4 regions of the Megasphaera jansseni genome follow, and region 1 is predicted to be linked to each of the others. Evidence: riboswitches for the same ligand, from Rfam matches in the RefSeq annotation. Region 1 holds a riboswitch; each other region holds the start of a gene.
What was found. Region 1 has a riboswitch for S-adenosylmethionine ahead of cysK (cysteine synthase A). Riboswitches for the same ligand answer to the same signal wherever they lie in the genome.
Positions count from the first base shown of each region.

Region 2: it holds a riboswitch for S-adenosylmethionine, as region 1 does, so the genes downstream of both, ACE418_RS06265 (methionine ABC transporter ATP-binding protein) here and cysK (cysteine synthase A) in region 1, are expected to answer to the same signal.
Region 3: it holds a riboswitch for S-adenosylmethionine, as region 1 does, so the genes downstream of both, ACE418_RS00400 (branched-chain amino acid transport system II carrier protein) here and cysK (cysteine synthase A) in region 1, are expected to answer to the same signal.
Region 4: it holds a riboswitch for S-adenosylmethionine, as region 1 does, so the genes downstream of both, metK (methionine adenosyltransferase) here and cysK (cysteine synthase A) in region 1, are expected to answer to the same signal.

Region 1 is NZ_JBHYRR010000008.1:71,047-75,259, reverse strand. It holds gene ACE418_RS04755 (carbon starvation CstA family protein) at 1-1,233, shown strand, start outside; SAM riboswitch class I at 1,628-1,726, shown strand; gene cysK (cysteine synthase A) at 1,805-2,737, shown strand; gene ACE418_RS04745 (sulfate ABC transporter substrate-binding protein) at 2,770-3,816, shown strand; gene cysT (sulfate ABC transporter permease subunit CysT) at 3,829-4,213, shown strand, end outside.
Region 2 is NZ_JBHYRR010000012.1:55,394-59,606, forward strand. It holds gene ACE418_RS06255 (dihydroorotate dehydrogenase) at 1-231, shown strand, start outside; gene ACE418_RS06260 (methionine ABC transporter permease) at 484-1,137, opposite strand; gene ACE418_RS06265 (methionine ABC transporter ATP-binding protein) at 1,118-2,161, opposite strand; SAM riboswitch class I at 2,249-2,346, opposite strand; gene ACE418_RS06270 (aminopeptidase) at 2,406-3,638, opposite strand; gene ACE418_RS06275 (MATE family efflux transporter) at 3,643-4,213, opposite strand, start outside.
Region 3 is NZ_JBHYRR010000001.1:73,315-77,527, reverse strand. It holds gene ACE418_RS00405 (aldehyde dehydrogenase family protein) at 1-1,215, opposite strand, end outside; gene ACE418_RS00400 (branched-chain amino acid transport system II carrier protein) at 1,371-2,693, opposite strand; SAM riboswitch class I at 2,791-2,889, opposite strand; gene nth (endonuclease III) at 2,969-3,601, opposite strand; gene larE (ATP-dependent sacrificial sulfur transferase LarE) at 3,603-4,213, opposite strand, start outside.
Region 4 is NZ_JBHYRR010000003.1:21,395-25,607, forward strand. It holds gene priA (replication restart helicase PriA) at 1-52, opposite strand, end outside; gene metK (methionine adenosyltransferase) at 398-1,588, opposite strand; SAM riboswitch class I at 1,648-1,748, opposite strand; gene ACE418_RS01680 (hypothetical protein) at 1,885-3,147, shown strand; gene coaBC (bifunctional phosphopantothenoylcysteine decarboxylase/phosphopantothenate--cysteine ligase CoaBC) at 3,498-4,213, opposite strand, start outside.

The DNA of each region.
Region 1 (4,213 bases):
GGCTTTGCCAAAGATGGGTCCATGGTCCTGCCTAATGCCGCAGCGGCTTCCATTTCCATGCTCTTTATCTTCGTCGCCATCGCCTTTGGCCTGTTCATCAAGAAGTTCAATCCCAGTGAAAAGGTACGCTTTGTCATTGCCATTGTCCTCTTGATTGCCATGCTCTATGTCGGCATCGACCTGCCGATTTACCTGGACCGCATGACCTGGTTGTATATCATCTTCGCTTATATTTTCTTTGCTTCCATCATGCCCATGTGGCTCTTGAAACAGCCGCGTGACTATATCAGCGCCTTCCTGCTGCTCATGATGATCGCCGGCGGCGTCATCGGCATCTTCGTTGCACAGCCGACGCTGAATATGCCGGCCTTCACGTCCTTCTCGGTCGGTGGCAAGGATTTGTTCCCGATTCTGTTCATCACCATCGCCTGCGGTGCCGTTTCTGGCTTCCACAGCCTCGTTTCCTCCGGTACGTCGTCAAAGACCCTGGATAAAGAACAGGATTCCGTCTTCGTCGGCTATGGTTCTATGTGCGTTGAATCCGTTTTAGGTGTCGTTTCCCTGGTCATTGCCTGCGCAGCCGCTTCTAACGGCCATGTCGCTTCGGGGACTCCGTTCCAGATTTTCTCCGGCGCTGTCGCTGGTTTCTTCACCATGTTCGGCCTGTCCCAGACGGCCGCTGCCTGCATCATGACCATGTGCGTTTCGGCCCTGGCCCTGACGACCCTCGATGCGGTCGGCCGTATCGGCCGTATGTCCTTCCAGGAATTGTTCAGTGTCGATGAAGGACAGGAAATGAATGCTATCCAGAAAATCTGCGTCAATAAATACTTTGCTACGGTCATCACTTTGTTCTTCGGCTTCCTGCTCTGCCTGGGCGGCTATATGAACATCTGGCCGCTCTTCGGGTCGGCTAACCAGCTGTTGTCGGCTATGGTCCTCATCTGCCTGACCGTCTTCCTCAAGACGACGGGCCGCAAGAGCTTCATGCTGTACGTCCCGATGGTCGTCATGTTCTGCGTTACCATGACAGCACTGGTCGAATCGGCCTATGCCCTGATCATCAAGATTGCCTCGGGCAACTGGTCGCTCCTCATCGAAGGCCTGCAGTTCGTCCTGGCCATCGCCCTGATGGTCCTGGCTGTTTCCATCGTCTACCACTGCGGCAAAGAACTCGTCCACGCCGACAATAAAACGGCGCACCACGACGCTCAGCCCACAGCCACGCATTGAGGGTGTGTTAGCAGTTAGCAGTTAGCAGCTAGCCGTTACCGGTAGCTGTTAGACACTAACGGCTAACCCCTAACGGCTAACCCCTTAAAAAGGAGCTTGTCGTTATACGACAAGCTCCTTTTACTTATAAAAAATGTAATTTATAAAGTTAAATCTCTGTTTGTAATACGAGGTATAACGTTTACATTGTAAAATATGAAAGTTTTTGCTTAAAATCCCTTGACAATATACTAAGTAAAGTGTACAATCTCAGTAACGTTTCCGATAGGGAACACTTCATTTTCAATCATTAAGAGGTATGTAATCATGGGGTACTTAAAAAATTTGACCATCATGTGTTGTACGATATGATCGTATTGTACAACCATTCATAAGGACAATACAATACGAAACCTATTCATCCAGAGCAGCCGAGGGACTGGCCCAATGACGCTGCGGCAACCTACGTACGTAAGGTGCCAATTCCAGCAGGAATCAACCTGGCAGATGAAGTCATGGGCATACGTCTATTTATAGCGCCATCTGCATTTATCAGGTGGCGCTTTTCTTTTGCCGAAAAGGAGCTGATGACATGGAGCATGTGGCAAAGTATTTGACAGAGTTAATTGGCAATACGCCGCTTTTGGAACTGACCCACTGGCAGGAGGTCCACGGCCTCAAGGCCCGCATCCTGGGCAAGCTGGAGTACATGAATCCTTTGGGCAGCGTCAAAGACCGCGTGGCTGCGGCGATGATCGAAGAGGGAATCCGTCAGGGGAAAATCAATCAGGATACAGTCATCATCGAGCCGACGAGTGGCAATACGGGCATCGGCCTGGCCCTGGTGGCCGCCGTGAAGGGCCTGCACCTGATTTTGACCATGCCCGACACGATGAGCCTGGAACGGCGTAAGATCGTGTCGGCCCTGGGGGCGGAAATCGTGCTGACACCGGGCATCGAGGGGATGCGCGGCAGCATCGGCAAAGCCGAAGAATTGAGGGATTCTTACGGCAACGCCTTCATTCCCCAGCAGTTCGACAATCCGGCCAATCCGGCTATCCATCGCCAGACGACGGCTGAAGAAATCTGGCGCGACACGGATGGCCAGGTCGATATCTTCATTTCATCTGTCGGCACGGGGGGAACCATTACGGGGACGGCCCAGGGCTTGAAAGCCCATAAAGAAACGGTCCAGATCGTTGCCGTCGAACCGAAAGATTCTGCCGTCCTTCACGGCGGCCGGCCGGGCCCGCACGCCATTCAGGGGATTGGCGCCGGGTTCATTCCGAAAGTCCTGGATATGTCTCTCGTAGATGATGTGATCGACGTATCCAATGAGGACGCCTACGGCCGGGCGAGGGAAGTGGCCAAGACCGACGGCCTGCTGGTCGGCATTTCATCAGGCGCGTCGTTGCAGGCGGCCCTGGAGCTGGCCATCCGGCCGGAAAACGAAGGCAAGACCATCGTCGTCCTCCTGCCGGATGGCGGCGAACGCTATTTATCGACGGCTTTATTTGAGGGGTAAGGCATCTAAGCCGGTATAGAGGGGGAAAGAAAATGAACAAGAAGCGCATCATAGCTATACTGGCTTTTTCGACAGTACTGGCCGTCGCGGGGGCCTTGGCGGGCTGCGGACGCAGCGATACCGCTGAGAGCGGCGGCACGGTGACGCTGACCAATGTCTCGTATGATCCAACCCGTGAGTTATATAAAGAATATAATGAATTATTCCAGAAACATTATAAAGAAACGACAGGCAAGGATATCCGCATCATCCAGTCCCATGGCGGATCGGGCAGTCAGGCCCGGTCGGTCATTGAGGGCAGCCAGGCCGATGTCGTGACTCTGGCCCTGGCCCATGATATTTCGCTCATCGAAAAGGCCGGCCTCATCCATGAAGGCTGGCAGAGCGATTTTGCCAATGATTCGGCACCGTACACGTCGACCATCGTCTTCCTGGTCCGCAAGGGGAACCCGAAAGGGATACGCGACTGGGATGATTTGGTGAAACCCGGCGTGAGCGTCATTACGCCGGATCCCAAGAGCAGCGGCGGTGCCTGCTGGAACTTCCTGGCGGCCTGGAGCTGGGGGCTTGACCATTTCGGGGGAAATGAAATCAAGACCCGTGCTTTCCTGACCGACTTGTACCGCAACGTCACCGTCATGGATTCCGGGGCCCGCGGCTCGACGACGACCTTCGTCGAAAACGGACAAGGTGACGTCCTTATCGCCTGGGAAAACGAAGCGCTTTATTCGATGCAGGAATATCCCGATAAGTTCGACCTCGTCGTTCCCAGTATCAGTATCCAGGCCCAGCCCAGCGTGGCCGTCGTCGACCGCCTGGCACGGCGCAAGGGCCATGAAGCAGCCGCCCATGAATACCTGGCCTACCTTTATTCCGATGAAGCCCAGGAGCTGGCTGCCAAGAACGGTTTCCGGCCGTCGAATCCGGACATCCTTCAGCGTTATGCCGACCGTTTCGATCTCAAGGTCAAGCTGACCAAGATCAGCGACTTCGGCGGCTGGGATGCAGCTTATGTCAAATTTTTCAATGACGATGCCTTGTTCGATAAGATCATGGCCGACGTCAACGGTAACGAATAGGAGGGGAGCCGGATGAAACATTTTTTTGCCCGTTCCGGCGGGCGCAATCAGATTATTCCCGGCTTTGGCCTGTCCATGGGCATGACGATTACCATGTTGTCCCTGCTCATTCTCATCCCGCTGGCTTCGGTCCTGGCCCATTCCCTGCAGCTGACGGCGAATGACTACGCCAAGCTTATCACCAACAGCGGCATCCGCAATGCGTTCATCACCAGTATTTCCTGTTCCATCCTGGCAGCGCTGGTGAACTGCGTTTTCGGTTTCATCCTGGCCTGGGTCCTGGTCCGCTATGAGTTCACGGGCAAACGGCTCCTGAACGGCGTCATCGAACTGCCCTTTGCCCTGCCGACGGCCGTCGCCGGCATTACCTTATCCAAGCTCTATTCCGATACGGGCT
Region 2 (4,213 bases), on a different contig from region 1:
CAGACGGCCCAGGCCGTATCCATCCCCATCCTCGGCCTGGGCGGCATCTCGACCTGGCAGGACGCCGTCGAATTCATGCTGGCCGGCGCCAGCGCCGTCGCCGTCGGTGCCCATAACTTCGTCGACCCCAGAGCCGTCGAAACCATCGCCGAAGGTCTGGACCAGTACTGCCAGGACGAAGGCATCGAACATATCCAGGACATTGTAGGGGCATTAGAGATTCGTGGCTAGGGACTAGTGGCTAGTGGCTCGTGGTTAGTGGTTAGTAGTTAGTGGCTCGTGGCTCGTGGCTCGTTGTGGGAATCCAATTCATGAGCCCGTTGGGTATATGTAAGATTCCCGTGACCCATTGATATGAGCGGGCCGCCCTTTGGGACGGCCCCTACGAAGCGGTCCATGGGACCGCGGCTAACCCCTAACTGCTAGCCACTAACCACTAAAAAAGGAGCTGTTGCATGTGCAACAGCTCCTTTTTTCTATTATTTATTTCTTATTCTTTTTTCGTGATGCGAAGTCGCCGCCGGCCTGGATGACGTTGACGACGACGATGAGGATGATGATCGTCGCCAGCATGACGTCGGGACGGAAGCGCTGGTAACCATAGCGGATAGCGATGTCCCCTAAGCCGCCGCCGCCGATGGCGCCGGCCATGGCCGATGCCCCGATGAGATTGACGATGAGGACGGTGATGTTATTGATGATCGTCGGCAGGGCTTCGGGAATGAGGACCTTGCGGATGATTTGGAAGGGCGTAGCCCCCATGGATTCCGCTGCTTCGACGAGGCCGAAGTCGACGTCGCGGATGGACGTTTCGACGAGACGGCTCAGGAAGGGGATGGCGACGATGGTCAAGGGGACGCAGGCTGCCGTCGTACCGATGGACGTGCCGGCAATGAGGCGCGTCAGCGGGATGATGGCGACCATGAGGATGATGAACGGGATGGAACGGATGATGTTGACGATGGTGCCAAGGATCTGATTGATGAAGCGGTTTTCCAGGATATGGCCCTTGCTGGTCGTGACCAGGGTGATACCCAGGGGAATCCCGATGATACCGCCGATGACCGTAGCGACGGCGACCATATAGAACGTTTCTTCAATGCCTTGGAGCATTAACTTAATGATTTCTTGGGACATAACCTAAAACCTCACTTCCAATCGGTAATGTTTTGATATACGAGAATGCTTTGGCCTGTGTTTCCATGTCGCCCATGATGACGACGATGAGGTAGCCAAAGGGTTCATCCTGGATGTAGTCGATGTTGCCGTAGAGGACGCTGACTTCGACGTTGAATTTGCGGACAATATCGGCGACGACGGGATCATTAGTGGCAGCGCCCTTAAAGCGCAGGCGGACGAGCATGTTGCGGTCCGGTGCCGGCTGATCCGTGACGCCCAGGTTCTTGATGCCTGCCGGCAGTTCCATGTTGATGATGGACGTGACGAAGTCCTTCATGGTCTGGGACTGAGGATTGGTGAAGATGTCGACGACGCGGCCCATTTCCTTGATGACGCCGCTTTCGATGACGGCAACGCGGTGGCAGATTTCCTTGACGACGGCCATTTCATGGGTGATGACGACGATGGTGATGCCCAGGCGCTGGTTGATGTCCTGGAGCAGTTCCAGGATAGATTTTGTCGTCTGCGGGTCCAGGGCTGACGTGGCTTCGTCGCAGAGCAGGATTTTCGGGTCACTGGCCAGGGCACGGGCGATGCCGACGCGCTGTTTCTGGCCGCCCGAGAGCTGGGACGGATAGTTGCCGGCCCGGTCACTGAGGCCGACCAGGTCGAGGAGGGACGCGACTTTCTTTTCGATGACGTCTTTCGAGGCGCCGACGAGTTCCAGCGGGAAAGCAATGTTTTCGGCAACCGTACGGGATGATAAGAGATTGAAGTGCTGGAAAATCATGCCGATGTTCTTGCGTTCTGCCCGCAGCTGGGATTCATTCATCTTGGTCAAATCCTTGTCGTCGATGATGACCTGGCCGCTCGTCGGTTTTTCTAACATATTGATGCAGCGGACCAGCGTCGATTTGCCGGCACCGCTCTTGCCGATGATACCGAAGATCTCGCCGTCGTCGATGGTCAGGTTGATGCCCTTCAGGGCCTGGACCTGTGCGGCGCCGCCGTAGGTCTTGGTAATATTTTTCAGTGTAATCACAGTATCAACTCCTCAAAATAGGCGTAACTAGAAAAAGCAACCACAAAAAAAGGCCGTCATGCAGATGACGGCCGTATATACGGTTTCATTTCATCTGTCGGAATGTTCCGTTGGAATTGGCACCTTCCCGGTAGGGGGTTGCCGCAGCGTCATCGGGCCAGTCCCTCAGCTGCTCTGGATGAAGGATATATGGTTGTTGCGTTTTATAATAGCACGGATGGCCGGGCTTGTCAATGGAAAATCGTTATTGCGCCCAGTCGCCAGCCGTAAAGACCGGTACCGTCGTGCTGTCGGCTTTCGTCCCGGTGATGGTCAGATCCGGTGAACCGACCATGAAATCGACGTGGATCATGGAATCGTTGAGGCCGGCTGCGGCGACGGCGTCTTTATCCATATCGGCACCGCCAGCCAGGCAGGTCGGATACGATGCGCCCAGGGCCAGGTGACACGAGGCGTTTTCGTCGAAGAGCGTTTCATAGAAGAGGATGCCCGACAGGGAAATGGGCGAGTGATAGGGGATGAGGGCCACTTCGCCGAGGCGGCAGGCACCGTCGTCGATGGCGATGAGCTTCTGGAGGACGTCTTCTCCCGTTTCGGCTGCGGCGTCGACGACTTTGCCGTCTTTGAAGGTCAGGTGGAATTTGTCGATGAGGTTGCCGTTATAGACCAGGGGCTTGGTGCTGTAAACCGTGCCGTTGACGGCATCCGCCTTGGGCGCCGAATAGATTTCTTCCGTCGGGATGTTGGCGTTGAAGAGCAGGTGGTCCGCCGTTTCTTCCATGCCGCCCTGCCAGATGTGACCGGCCGGCAGGCCGATAGTCAGGTCTGTTCCCAGGTTGTTCGTATAATGCAGGCTGGTGAAATGCTGGTCCGTCATCCAGGTCCGGCGCTTCTTCAATTCGGCCAGATGGGCATCCCAATCGGCCAGGGCATCGGCACCGTCGGCACGGGACGACTGGAGGATTTGCTTCCACAAGGCTTCGTAAGCGGCGGTAGCATCGAGGTCCGGGTAGAGCAGTTTGGCCCAGACGGCACTGGGGACGGCGGCGACGAGCCACGTCGTCTTCGAGGCCATCATGCCGTCGATGTATTCCTTCAGGGCTTCATTCTGGGCTTTCTGCTGGGCGAAAATCTTCTTGGTGTCGATGCCGTCCATGAGGTACGGGTTGGCCGAGATGAGGCTGAGGAAGGCCGCTTTCTTATGGTAATAGTAAAGGCTGAAGTCGCGGCGCCAGTCCGGCAGGGATTCGAAATATTGCAGATCTTCGTGTTCGTAGCGCAGGCGGGCCATATCGTCAGACCGCCAGTTGCAGACGACCTGGGCGGCGCCGGTTGTATAGGCTTCTTTTGTCAAGAGGGTGACGAAGTCGTGCGATTCGACAGGGGCATTGATGACCAGGGTCTGGCCTTTTTGGAGATTCAGGCCCTTCTGTAAGAGGACGCGGGCATAAGCCATTAATTGTTTCGTAGTTGGCATAAAATCACTCCTTAGTAGATGAGGATAGGACAGGGACTTTCCAGGCCGTGTGCTTCCACAGGCGCCAGTTCAGGGCACTGGCGTTGATGGCCAGGCTGATGATGAGGCTGATCCAGTAGCCATAGGGCCCGTAGGACGTGACATGGGCCATGGCATAGCCCATGGGGATGCTGATGAGCCAGTAGGTCACAAAAGCGACATACGTGATGATTCTGACATCCTTATAGCCGCGAAGGATGCCCTGGACCGGGGTACCGGCTGCATCGAAGAAGGAAAAGGCGACGGCGTAGAAGATGAACATGCGGATGGCCCAGAAGGTCTCGGCATCGCTGGTGAAGATGGCCGCAATAGTATCGACAAAGTGATAGGTCACGATGATGAGGGCGATGGCAATGGTAAAGGCCGTCATCTGGCAGAGCACGGCATACTGCCGGGCAGCGGCGTAGTTACGGGCGCCGACTTCGTAACCGATGACGATGGTCGCCGTCAGGCTGATGCTCCAGGGCAGGGTATAGGTCAGGGTCGAGAAACTGATGGCTGCCTGGTTGGCTGCCAGGTATAAGGTGCCGAATTCA
Region 3 (4,213 bases), on a different contig from region 1:
ATTGAGGCCGTAAGGGGTATCGTTGGCGATGGACAGGGCCTGTTCGACACTGTCATAAGCGAGGACGCTGAGGACAGGGCCGAATATTTCTTCGCGGGCAATGGTCATGTCATTGGTCACATCGGTAAAGATGACGGGCTGGACATAATAGCCATGTTCCGGTACCGCCGGACGGCTGCCCGCCAAGAGGGTCGCCCCTTCTTCCAGCCCTTTGGCAATGTAGGCATCGACGGTCTGCCACTGGTCATACGAAGCGACAGGACCGATTTTCGTCGTTTCCAAAGCCGGGTCGCCGACGGTATATTCCGGCAATATCTGCAGCATGAGCTGTTCGATCTTTTCCTTTTCTTCCCGCGGGATAATCAGGCGCGACAAAGCCGTACAGGTCTGGCCGCTGTTGAGGAAGATGGAGTTGAAGCACATGCGGATGGCTTTTTCGTAATCCGCCCCTTTCAAGAGGATGAAAGGCGACTTACCGCCCAGTTCCATGCTGATGCGCTTCATAGAGCCTAAAGCGCGTTGGGATACCTTGATGCCGGCTGCTGTCGAACCCGTAAAGGATACCATGGCGATATTCGGATCGTCACAGATGGCATTGCCCACCTGGCTGCCCCGGCCGGCGACGAGATTGAAGACGCCATTCGGGAAACCGGCCCGGTCGAAAGCTTCGGCCAGATAGTAGGCCGTCACCGGCGTATGCTGGCTCGGCTTGAGGACGACTGTCGCACCGACGAGCAAGGCCGGCACGACTTTCTGGATAATCTGCCCTAAAGGATAATTCCATGGCGTAATGCAGCCGATGACGCCCAAAGGCCGGCGGTAAACGACGGATTGGGACAGATGTTCGACCAGTGGCAATTCCGGTGCCAAGTCGATGTACGACTGGGTCCGCACGAACTGATACCCAATATGGTTGGTCCGGGCAAAAGCCACGGGTGCCCCTAATTCCTTGACGACAGCGTCAACGAACTGCGGTTCCAGTCTGATCATCTGGACCAGCAAATTCTTCATAAAAGTAATGCGGTCTTCCAGCGGCATCGCGGCCCAGGCCGGGAAAGCCTTGGCAGCCGCCTTGGCAGCGGCTGCGACATCATCAGCACCAGCCGCAGCGACAGTAGCGAAGATTTCTTTCGTCGCCGGATTTTCTACGTCAATATATTGACCAGATAACGGCGCAACCCACTGGCCATCGATGTATAATTTTTTCAAATCCATGAAATTACCCCCTTTTACTCGAGATTATTCTTTAATTATAGAGAGAAGTCATGGATTATGCAAGTCGAAAAAAACAGACTACCTAAAAGGTAGTCTGTTTTTAGTGGCTAGTGGCTAGTGGTTAGTGGTTAGTGGCTAGTGGCTAGCGGCTAGTGTTATTTCGCTTCGGCTTCTACCGGTTCCGAGGCGGATACGAAATGGCCGATGATAGAGCCGCCGATGAGGCCGACGATGAAAGGAACGATCCAGCCGAAGCCGTATGTCGACAGCGGCGTAGCGGCGACGATGGCTTTAGCAAAGCCCAGGCTGCTCAGGCCCGGCAGGGATTCCAGGAGAGCAAAGAGCGTGACCAGGTAAACAGAGCCTTTATAAGCGCCGTTGTTGGGCATGAAGCGGCCGATGATGCCCAGGACCAGGAGGGCCAGGCACGGCGGATAGCAGACACCGAAGATCCAGCCGATATAGGTGACGATGCCGTCGACGCCGAGGAGTGCCGTCAAAGCCGACAAGATGCAGCAGCCAATGGCAACTTGTTTATAGCTGACGCGATGGCCCGTAGCCGAGCTGGTGAATTCAGCAACAGCGGCAATCTGTCCGATAGCGGTCGTCAGGCAGGCCAGGACGACGGCAATCCCCATGGGGACCATGACCCAGGTGCCGACGCGCTGGATGATGGCAACCAAAAGTTCAGCACGGCCGATACTCTGAGGATAATCGCCACTGACGCAGGCCCCCATATAGAGCAGACTTCCGTAGATGATGAGCAGCAGGACAAAGGATACGATGCCACAATAGATGAGCACTTTATTGCGCTGGCCTACCGCCGTATAGCCTTTGCCGTAAATGGAGCTGATAAAGACAGCAGCCATGATGAAGCTGACCAGGACGTCGCCGGTATTATAACCGCCGAGGAAGGCATTGACAAAAGGATGATCCACAGCCGGAGCTACAGGCGTCCCAAGGGGATTAAAGATGCCGACGAAGGCGATGATGACCAAAATCAGGGCCAGGAGCGGCGTCAGGTATTTCCCCATGCGGTCCATGACGTTATTCTGGTCGGCGACGAAAAAGAAACTGATGATGAAATATGCGATGACTAAGGGAATGAACGGGGCCGACGGCAGGTTGCCCTGGATGCCGAGCTGGATAGCCGTCGCACAGGTACGGGGAATGGAAACGAACGTACAGACCAGCATGAGGGCGGCCAGGAGGACATTATACGTATTCTTCCCTACCCGTTCGGTAATGGAGTGGACGTCGCCGTTGAGGCCGATGACGATGAGCGTAAAGATAGGAAGAAAGATACCGGACAGGGTCAGGCCAGCCAGGCCGGACAGGAAATCGCTGCCGCTGTTCAAACCGAGCTGGGGCGGGAAAATCAAGTTGCCGGCGCCAAAATAGGTGGCAAAGAAGGCAAACCCCAGGATGAGTACATCCAGCCCCCGGATAGCCTTGCCGCCAGAAGAGTTGTTGTTCATGAAAATACCCCCTAAGAATGATGTAAATGATGTGAAAATAAGTACATAATACGCCAAAATAAAAGAGGCGCTGCCTCCAAGCTGCGCCTCAGTCATAATGATATCTTTCAGGATTAGCCTGTAGGAATTGGCACCTTACCATCGGCAGGTTGCCGCAGCGTCATCGGGCCCGTCCCTCAGCTGCTCTTGATATAACTTATGAAATTTTGTATGTATTGGCAACATTCTATAAAATTTTTAGCGGTTTGTCAATACTATTATTTTATTTTAACGTTTTACTTCTGACAACTCGGACAAAGATCGGCCAAAAAGCAGTTGTCACATAAAGGCTTGCGGGCTTTGCAGACCCGGCGGCCATGCCAGATAAGCCAATGATGGGCCCGGCTCCACCATTCCTTGGGGATGGCTTTTTGCAGGCCCTTTTCGACTTCCAGCGGCGTCGTCCCTTCGGCCAGCTGCAGGCGGTTGGATACGCGGAAGACATGGGTATCGACGGCAATGGCCGGCGTATGGAACAAGATACTGACCAGGACGTTAGCCGTCTTGCGGCCGACGCCGGGCAGTTTCACCAGTTCATCGAAAGTCTGCGGCACTTCGCCATGGTACTTCTCACAAAGGATGGCACAGTTGGCCAGGATATTCTTGGCCTTGCTGCGATAGAGGCCGCAGGTCCGTATCTTTTCTTCCAGCCCGGCCGTTCCCAGGGTCAGCATCTTTTCCGGCGTATTGTATTCCGGGAACATGCCGGCCGTCACGATATTGACCCGTTCGTCCGTGCACTGAGCCGACAAAATGACGGCAATCATCAGTTCAAAAGGCGAATTATAGTGCAGGGCCGGTTTCATGATACCATATTGGTCCTGGAACCGCTGCAGCATTTCATCTTTTACTTTCTTGGAAATAGCCATATTATTTTACTTCCTCATTGGTATGGATCACGTCGTTCAGGCTGCCCATTTCATAGCCACCCAAATCGAGGGTGACATAGGTGAAGCCCGTATCCTTGATGGCCCGGACGATTTCGTCCCGATGGGCCAGGATGGATGGGATTTCATCGACAGCCACTTCGATGCGGGCTACATCGCCGTGATAGCGGACGCGCAGGGAACCCTGGACGTAAGGCGCTACGGCGGCTTCAGCCGCATCGATCTGGGCCAGGCGGTGCGGTGTCAGTTCCACACCATACGGGACGCGGCTGGCCAGGCAGGCCGCACTCTGCTTATTCCAGGTCTGCAAGCCGAATTCTTTCGACAAGGTCCGGATATCCGCTTTGGCCAGCCCGGCTTCGATCATGGGGCTGCGGACGGAGTCTGACAGTTCCTGCAAAGCTTTCATGCCCGGCCGGTAATCACCAAGGTCATCGACATTTCCCCCGTCGACGACCCACTGATAGCCTTCGGCCTTGGCCAGCGCTACGAGCGACGTAAAGCGTATTTTTTTGCAGATATAACAGCGTTCTGGCGGATTCTGGACGAATTCCGGGTCCTCGAATTCCGTCGAATGGACCAGGCGGTGTTCGA
Region 4 (4,213 bases), on a different contig from region 1:
AGGTCTGCTGCAGCCGTTTCGCCGTCGTATTGATGATGATTTCAGCAATCAAAGGGACACCTCCTTTGTGTAGGGCTGTCGCACGAAAGCTTCTGCCATCATGCGAGACCCCGTTTACTTTATGGTTTGTAGCACAGAGTTTGTAGTTTGCAGAGAAAACCTTCAAATTTAAAACCATCCGCTAACAACTTGAAAGGAGCTGTCGCACGAAGGTTTTTGCCATCATGCGAGGCCCCTTCAACTTAAAAGTTTTTCGTTCGTAGTTCATCGTTCATCGCGATGGATTGATATTTTTAATCCCATACGACAAACGATGAACGACCTACGATCAACGTAAAAAGAGGCTGTCTTAATGCGACAGCCTCTTTTCTGAATGTTCAGTTTATCGAACCGCCTCTTATAAGCCGGCTTCTTTGCGGAGCGTGTCGGCTTTGTCTGTCTTTTCCCAAGGCAGGTCGAGGTCGTTGCGGCCGAAGTGGCCATAGGCAGCGGTCTGTTTATAAATCGGACGCTGCAAGTCGAGCATGGCGATGATGCCAGCCGGACGGAGGTCGAAGTTCTTTTCGATGAGTTCGACGATTTTTTCGTTCGGGACTTTACCCGTACCGAAAGTTTCGACGTGGATGGAAACCGGGCGGGCTACGCCGATGGCATAAGCCAGCTGGATTTCGCATTTGTCAGCCAGGCCGGCAGCGACGACGTTCTTGGCGACGTAACGGGCTGCATAAGCGGCCGAACGGTCAACTTTTGTGGGGTCCTTGCCGGAGAAGGCACCGCCGCCATGACGAGCCATGCCGCCATAGGTATCGACGATGATCTTACGGCCTGTGAGGCCCGAATCGCCCTGCGGACCGCCGATGACGAAGCGGCCAGTCGGGTTGATGAAGAGCTTCGTCTTGTCGTCGAACAAGCCTTCCGGCAGTTCCGGTTTGATGACGAATTCGAGGAGGTCGCTTTCAATCTGTTCGCGGCCGACTTCGGGGCTGTGCTGTGCCGAAATGACAATAGTATCGATGCGGACCGGTTTGCCGTCTTCATATTCGACCGTGACCTGGGTCTTGCCATCGGGACGGAGATACGGCAGCGTGCCATCCTTGCGGACTTTGGCCAGGCGGCGTGCCAGGCGGTGTGCCAGGGAAATCGGCAGCGGCATGTAGTCGTCCGTTTCGTTGGTGGCATAGCCGAACATCATGCCCTGGTCGCCAGCGCCGATGGTATCGAATTTATCCGTATTGCCTTCTTTCTTTTCCAAGGCATCGTCGACGCCCATCGCGATATCCGGAGACTGTTCGTCCAGGGAAACGAGAACGCCGCAGGTGTCGCAGTCAAAGCCATATTTAGCGCGGGTATAGCCGATTTCACGGATCGTTTCGCGGACGATGTGCGGGATATCGACGTAGCACGTCGTAGAAATTTCACCGACGACGTGTACCATGCCAGTCGTTACCAGGGTTTCGCAGGCAACGCGGGCGTTTTTATCTTTTGCAAGAATGGCATCCAAAATGCTGTCCGAAATCTGGTCAGCCATTTTATCGGGATGGCCTTCGGTTACGGATTCGGATGTAAAGAATTCACGATTTTTAGCCATGAGTGATCCTCCTTAAAAAAAATTCCCCTCATTCATGACTTCATGAGAGGGGCTTCTAATCCCCATCTGCCAGTATATCACTGCTGGAATTAGCACCTTTCATAGCTGAAGGTTGCTGCGACATCACAGGGCCAGTCCCTCCGTCGTCTCTTGATGGTTCTTTATTTGGTTTGCTTATCCATTATAATTCAAGTCCGTCTATTTTGCAAGTATTTTTTATGCCTAAAAAACATTGTCTACTAGACGTTGCCCCATGGGCAGGGTTATAATGTAAAAGATAGAAAGGATGATTAGATATGACCAAATTGCGGCCTAGAGATATATTCTTCAACGACCCTTATTTCGATTATGCAACCTGCAGCAAGCCCGGCGACCTGCGGCTGGCCAAGCGGGTAGAAGTATTGGGCAAATGGTACAAGACCCAGAGCCTGGTAACGACCCTTCTCACCCAGGAACGGCTGACCTTCAGCCGCCACACCGGCACGGACAAGGAAGACGCCTTGATACTGCGGATCTATGAACGGACAGCTGACCGGCTGCTCATCAACACGTATTATACGTCTAAGCAAAACCCGGAAGAAATCTACGCCGGCACGATTCACCTCGAACGCTACGACATGGCCCAGACCATGGAATCCTTTTCCTATATGGGCATCATCGACCTGCTCATGCTCCAGACGGACAGCCAGATCCTCGGCCTGACCGATGTCTTTGAAGACATACAGATGGCCAAACACGCCGTAGCCCATGCCCTGGGCATCTATCTCATGGCCATCTGCGACCAGCCCTGGTCCGATGAAGCGGTCACAGGCGGTCAGGAAACGCCAGCCATGATGATGGGCAAAGAAAAAGAAGAACTTCAGCAGCTGCGGGAAGAAAAAGCCCAGATGGATGCTGACAGAGAAGAACTCCTGCGCCTGCGCCTGGAAGCCAAGAACCGCACGGCCGTCCTTTCTGAACTAGAACGGCTGCGCCAGGAACTCGATGCCGAACGGACCGGCCGCGAACAGGACCGCAAACAGTATGAAGACCGCATCCGCAAGCAGGAACAGTACATCGAAAAGATAAAGGAAACGGCATCCAGTCAGATTGCTGAACTCCTGGCCCTGCGCAAGGAACTCAATAAGCGCCAGGTACGGCCGGACTTGGCCAAGGGCCAGGCACCGCGGAAAGTGACGCCTCAGGAAGCGTCGCGTTCGGCCCGGGACCCGGAAGACCGCGGTCTGGACCTGCCCTCTTTCATGACCCAGCGCGATTATACGCGCCAGCTGGACCGTTTCCTCAAGGAACGCCAGATAGCCCTGGCCGGCGGCGATCCCGACTGGCAGCGCCGCATCCAGCGCCGTTTCAGTGCCGTTGTCGTCATCAGCGGCCGCCCGGGCGATGACCGGCTGCTGAAAGAATCAGCTCTCTTAGTCATCAACATGGAAGATGGCAAGACACCGCTCGTCCGCTGGGCCATTACCGAAGCCAAAGAAAAAGGCTGCCCCCTCCTCTCCATTGGCCCGACCAACCTCAACGGCTTCGCCAAAGCTATCGTAGGGCATGTGAGTGGTTAGTGGTTAGTGGTTCGTGGCTCGTGGCTCGTGGCTCGTGGTTCGTGGCTCGTGGTTCGTGGCTCGTGGTTCGTGGCGGGCCGCCCTTTGGGACGACCCCTACAACAACATTAAAGCCATTTGCTAACCCCTAGCGGCTAACTGCTAGCGGCTAAAAAAAGGCGCTGTCGCACGAAGGTTTTTGCCATCATGCGAGGCCCCTTCAACTTAAAAGTTTTTCGTTCGTAGTTCATCGTTCATCGCGATGGATTGATATTTTTAATCCCATACGACAAACGATGAACGACCTACGATCAACGTAAAAAGAGGCTGTCTTAATGCGACAGCCTCTTTTTTCTGCAAACTCCCTGCTATCAGCTATGTTTTTTCTCCATAATGGCAGCCGCACGGGCTACGATGATGGCAGCGAGTTCGTCTTTATCCATTTTTTCTAATTTTTCCATAGAGCCGTCGGGGAAAAGCAGGGTGGCGATGTTAGTCGTCCCTTTGAAGCCGGCCCCTTCGGCGCTGACGTCGTTGGCGACGAGCATGTCGAGGTTCTTCTTCTTGAGCTTCTTCGTGCCGTATTCGATGACGTTCGTCGTTTCAGCAGCAAAGCCGACCAGGGTCTGATGGGTCTTGCGCTGGCCCAGGCCGTAGAGGATATCGGGATTCTTGGCCATTTCAATGGTCAGGGTATCGTCGTTCTTCTTGATCTTGTTTTCTGCCGGATGGGCCGAACGGTAATCGGCGACAGCTGCCGCCTTGATGACCAGGTCGCAGTCATCGTAATAGGAATCGACAGCCGTCTTCATGTCGCGCGTACTGCCGACATCGATGCGGCGAGCCAGGCCGACCGGCGTCTTGAGGTTGTCCGTCGTCCCGGCGACAAGGGTGACTTCTGCCCCTGCCATGACGGCAGCCTTGGCGATGGCAAAACCCATGCGGCCGCTGGAATGGTTGCCGATGAAGCGGACCGGATCAATGGGTTCCCGCGTGCCGCCAGCCGTGACGATGACTTTCTTCCCTTTCAGGAGGTCATTGCGGCAGGCCAGGAGCTCGATGTAGTCGACGATGGTATCCGGTTCGG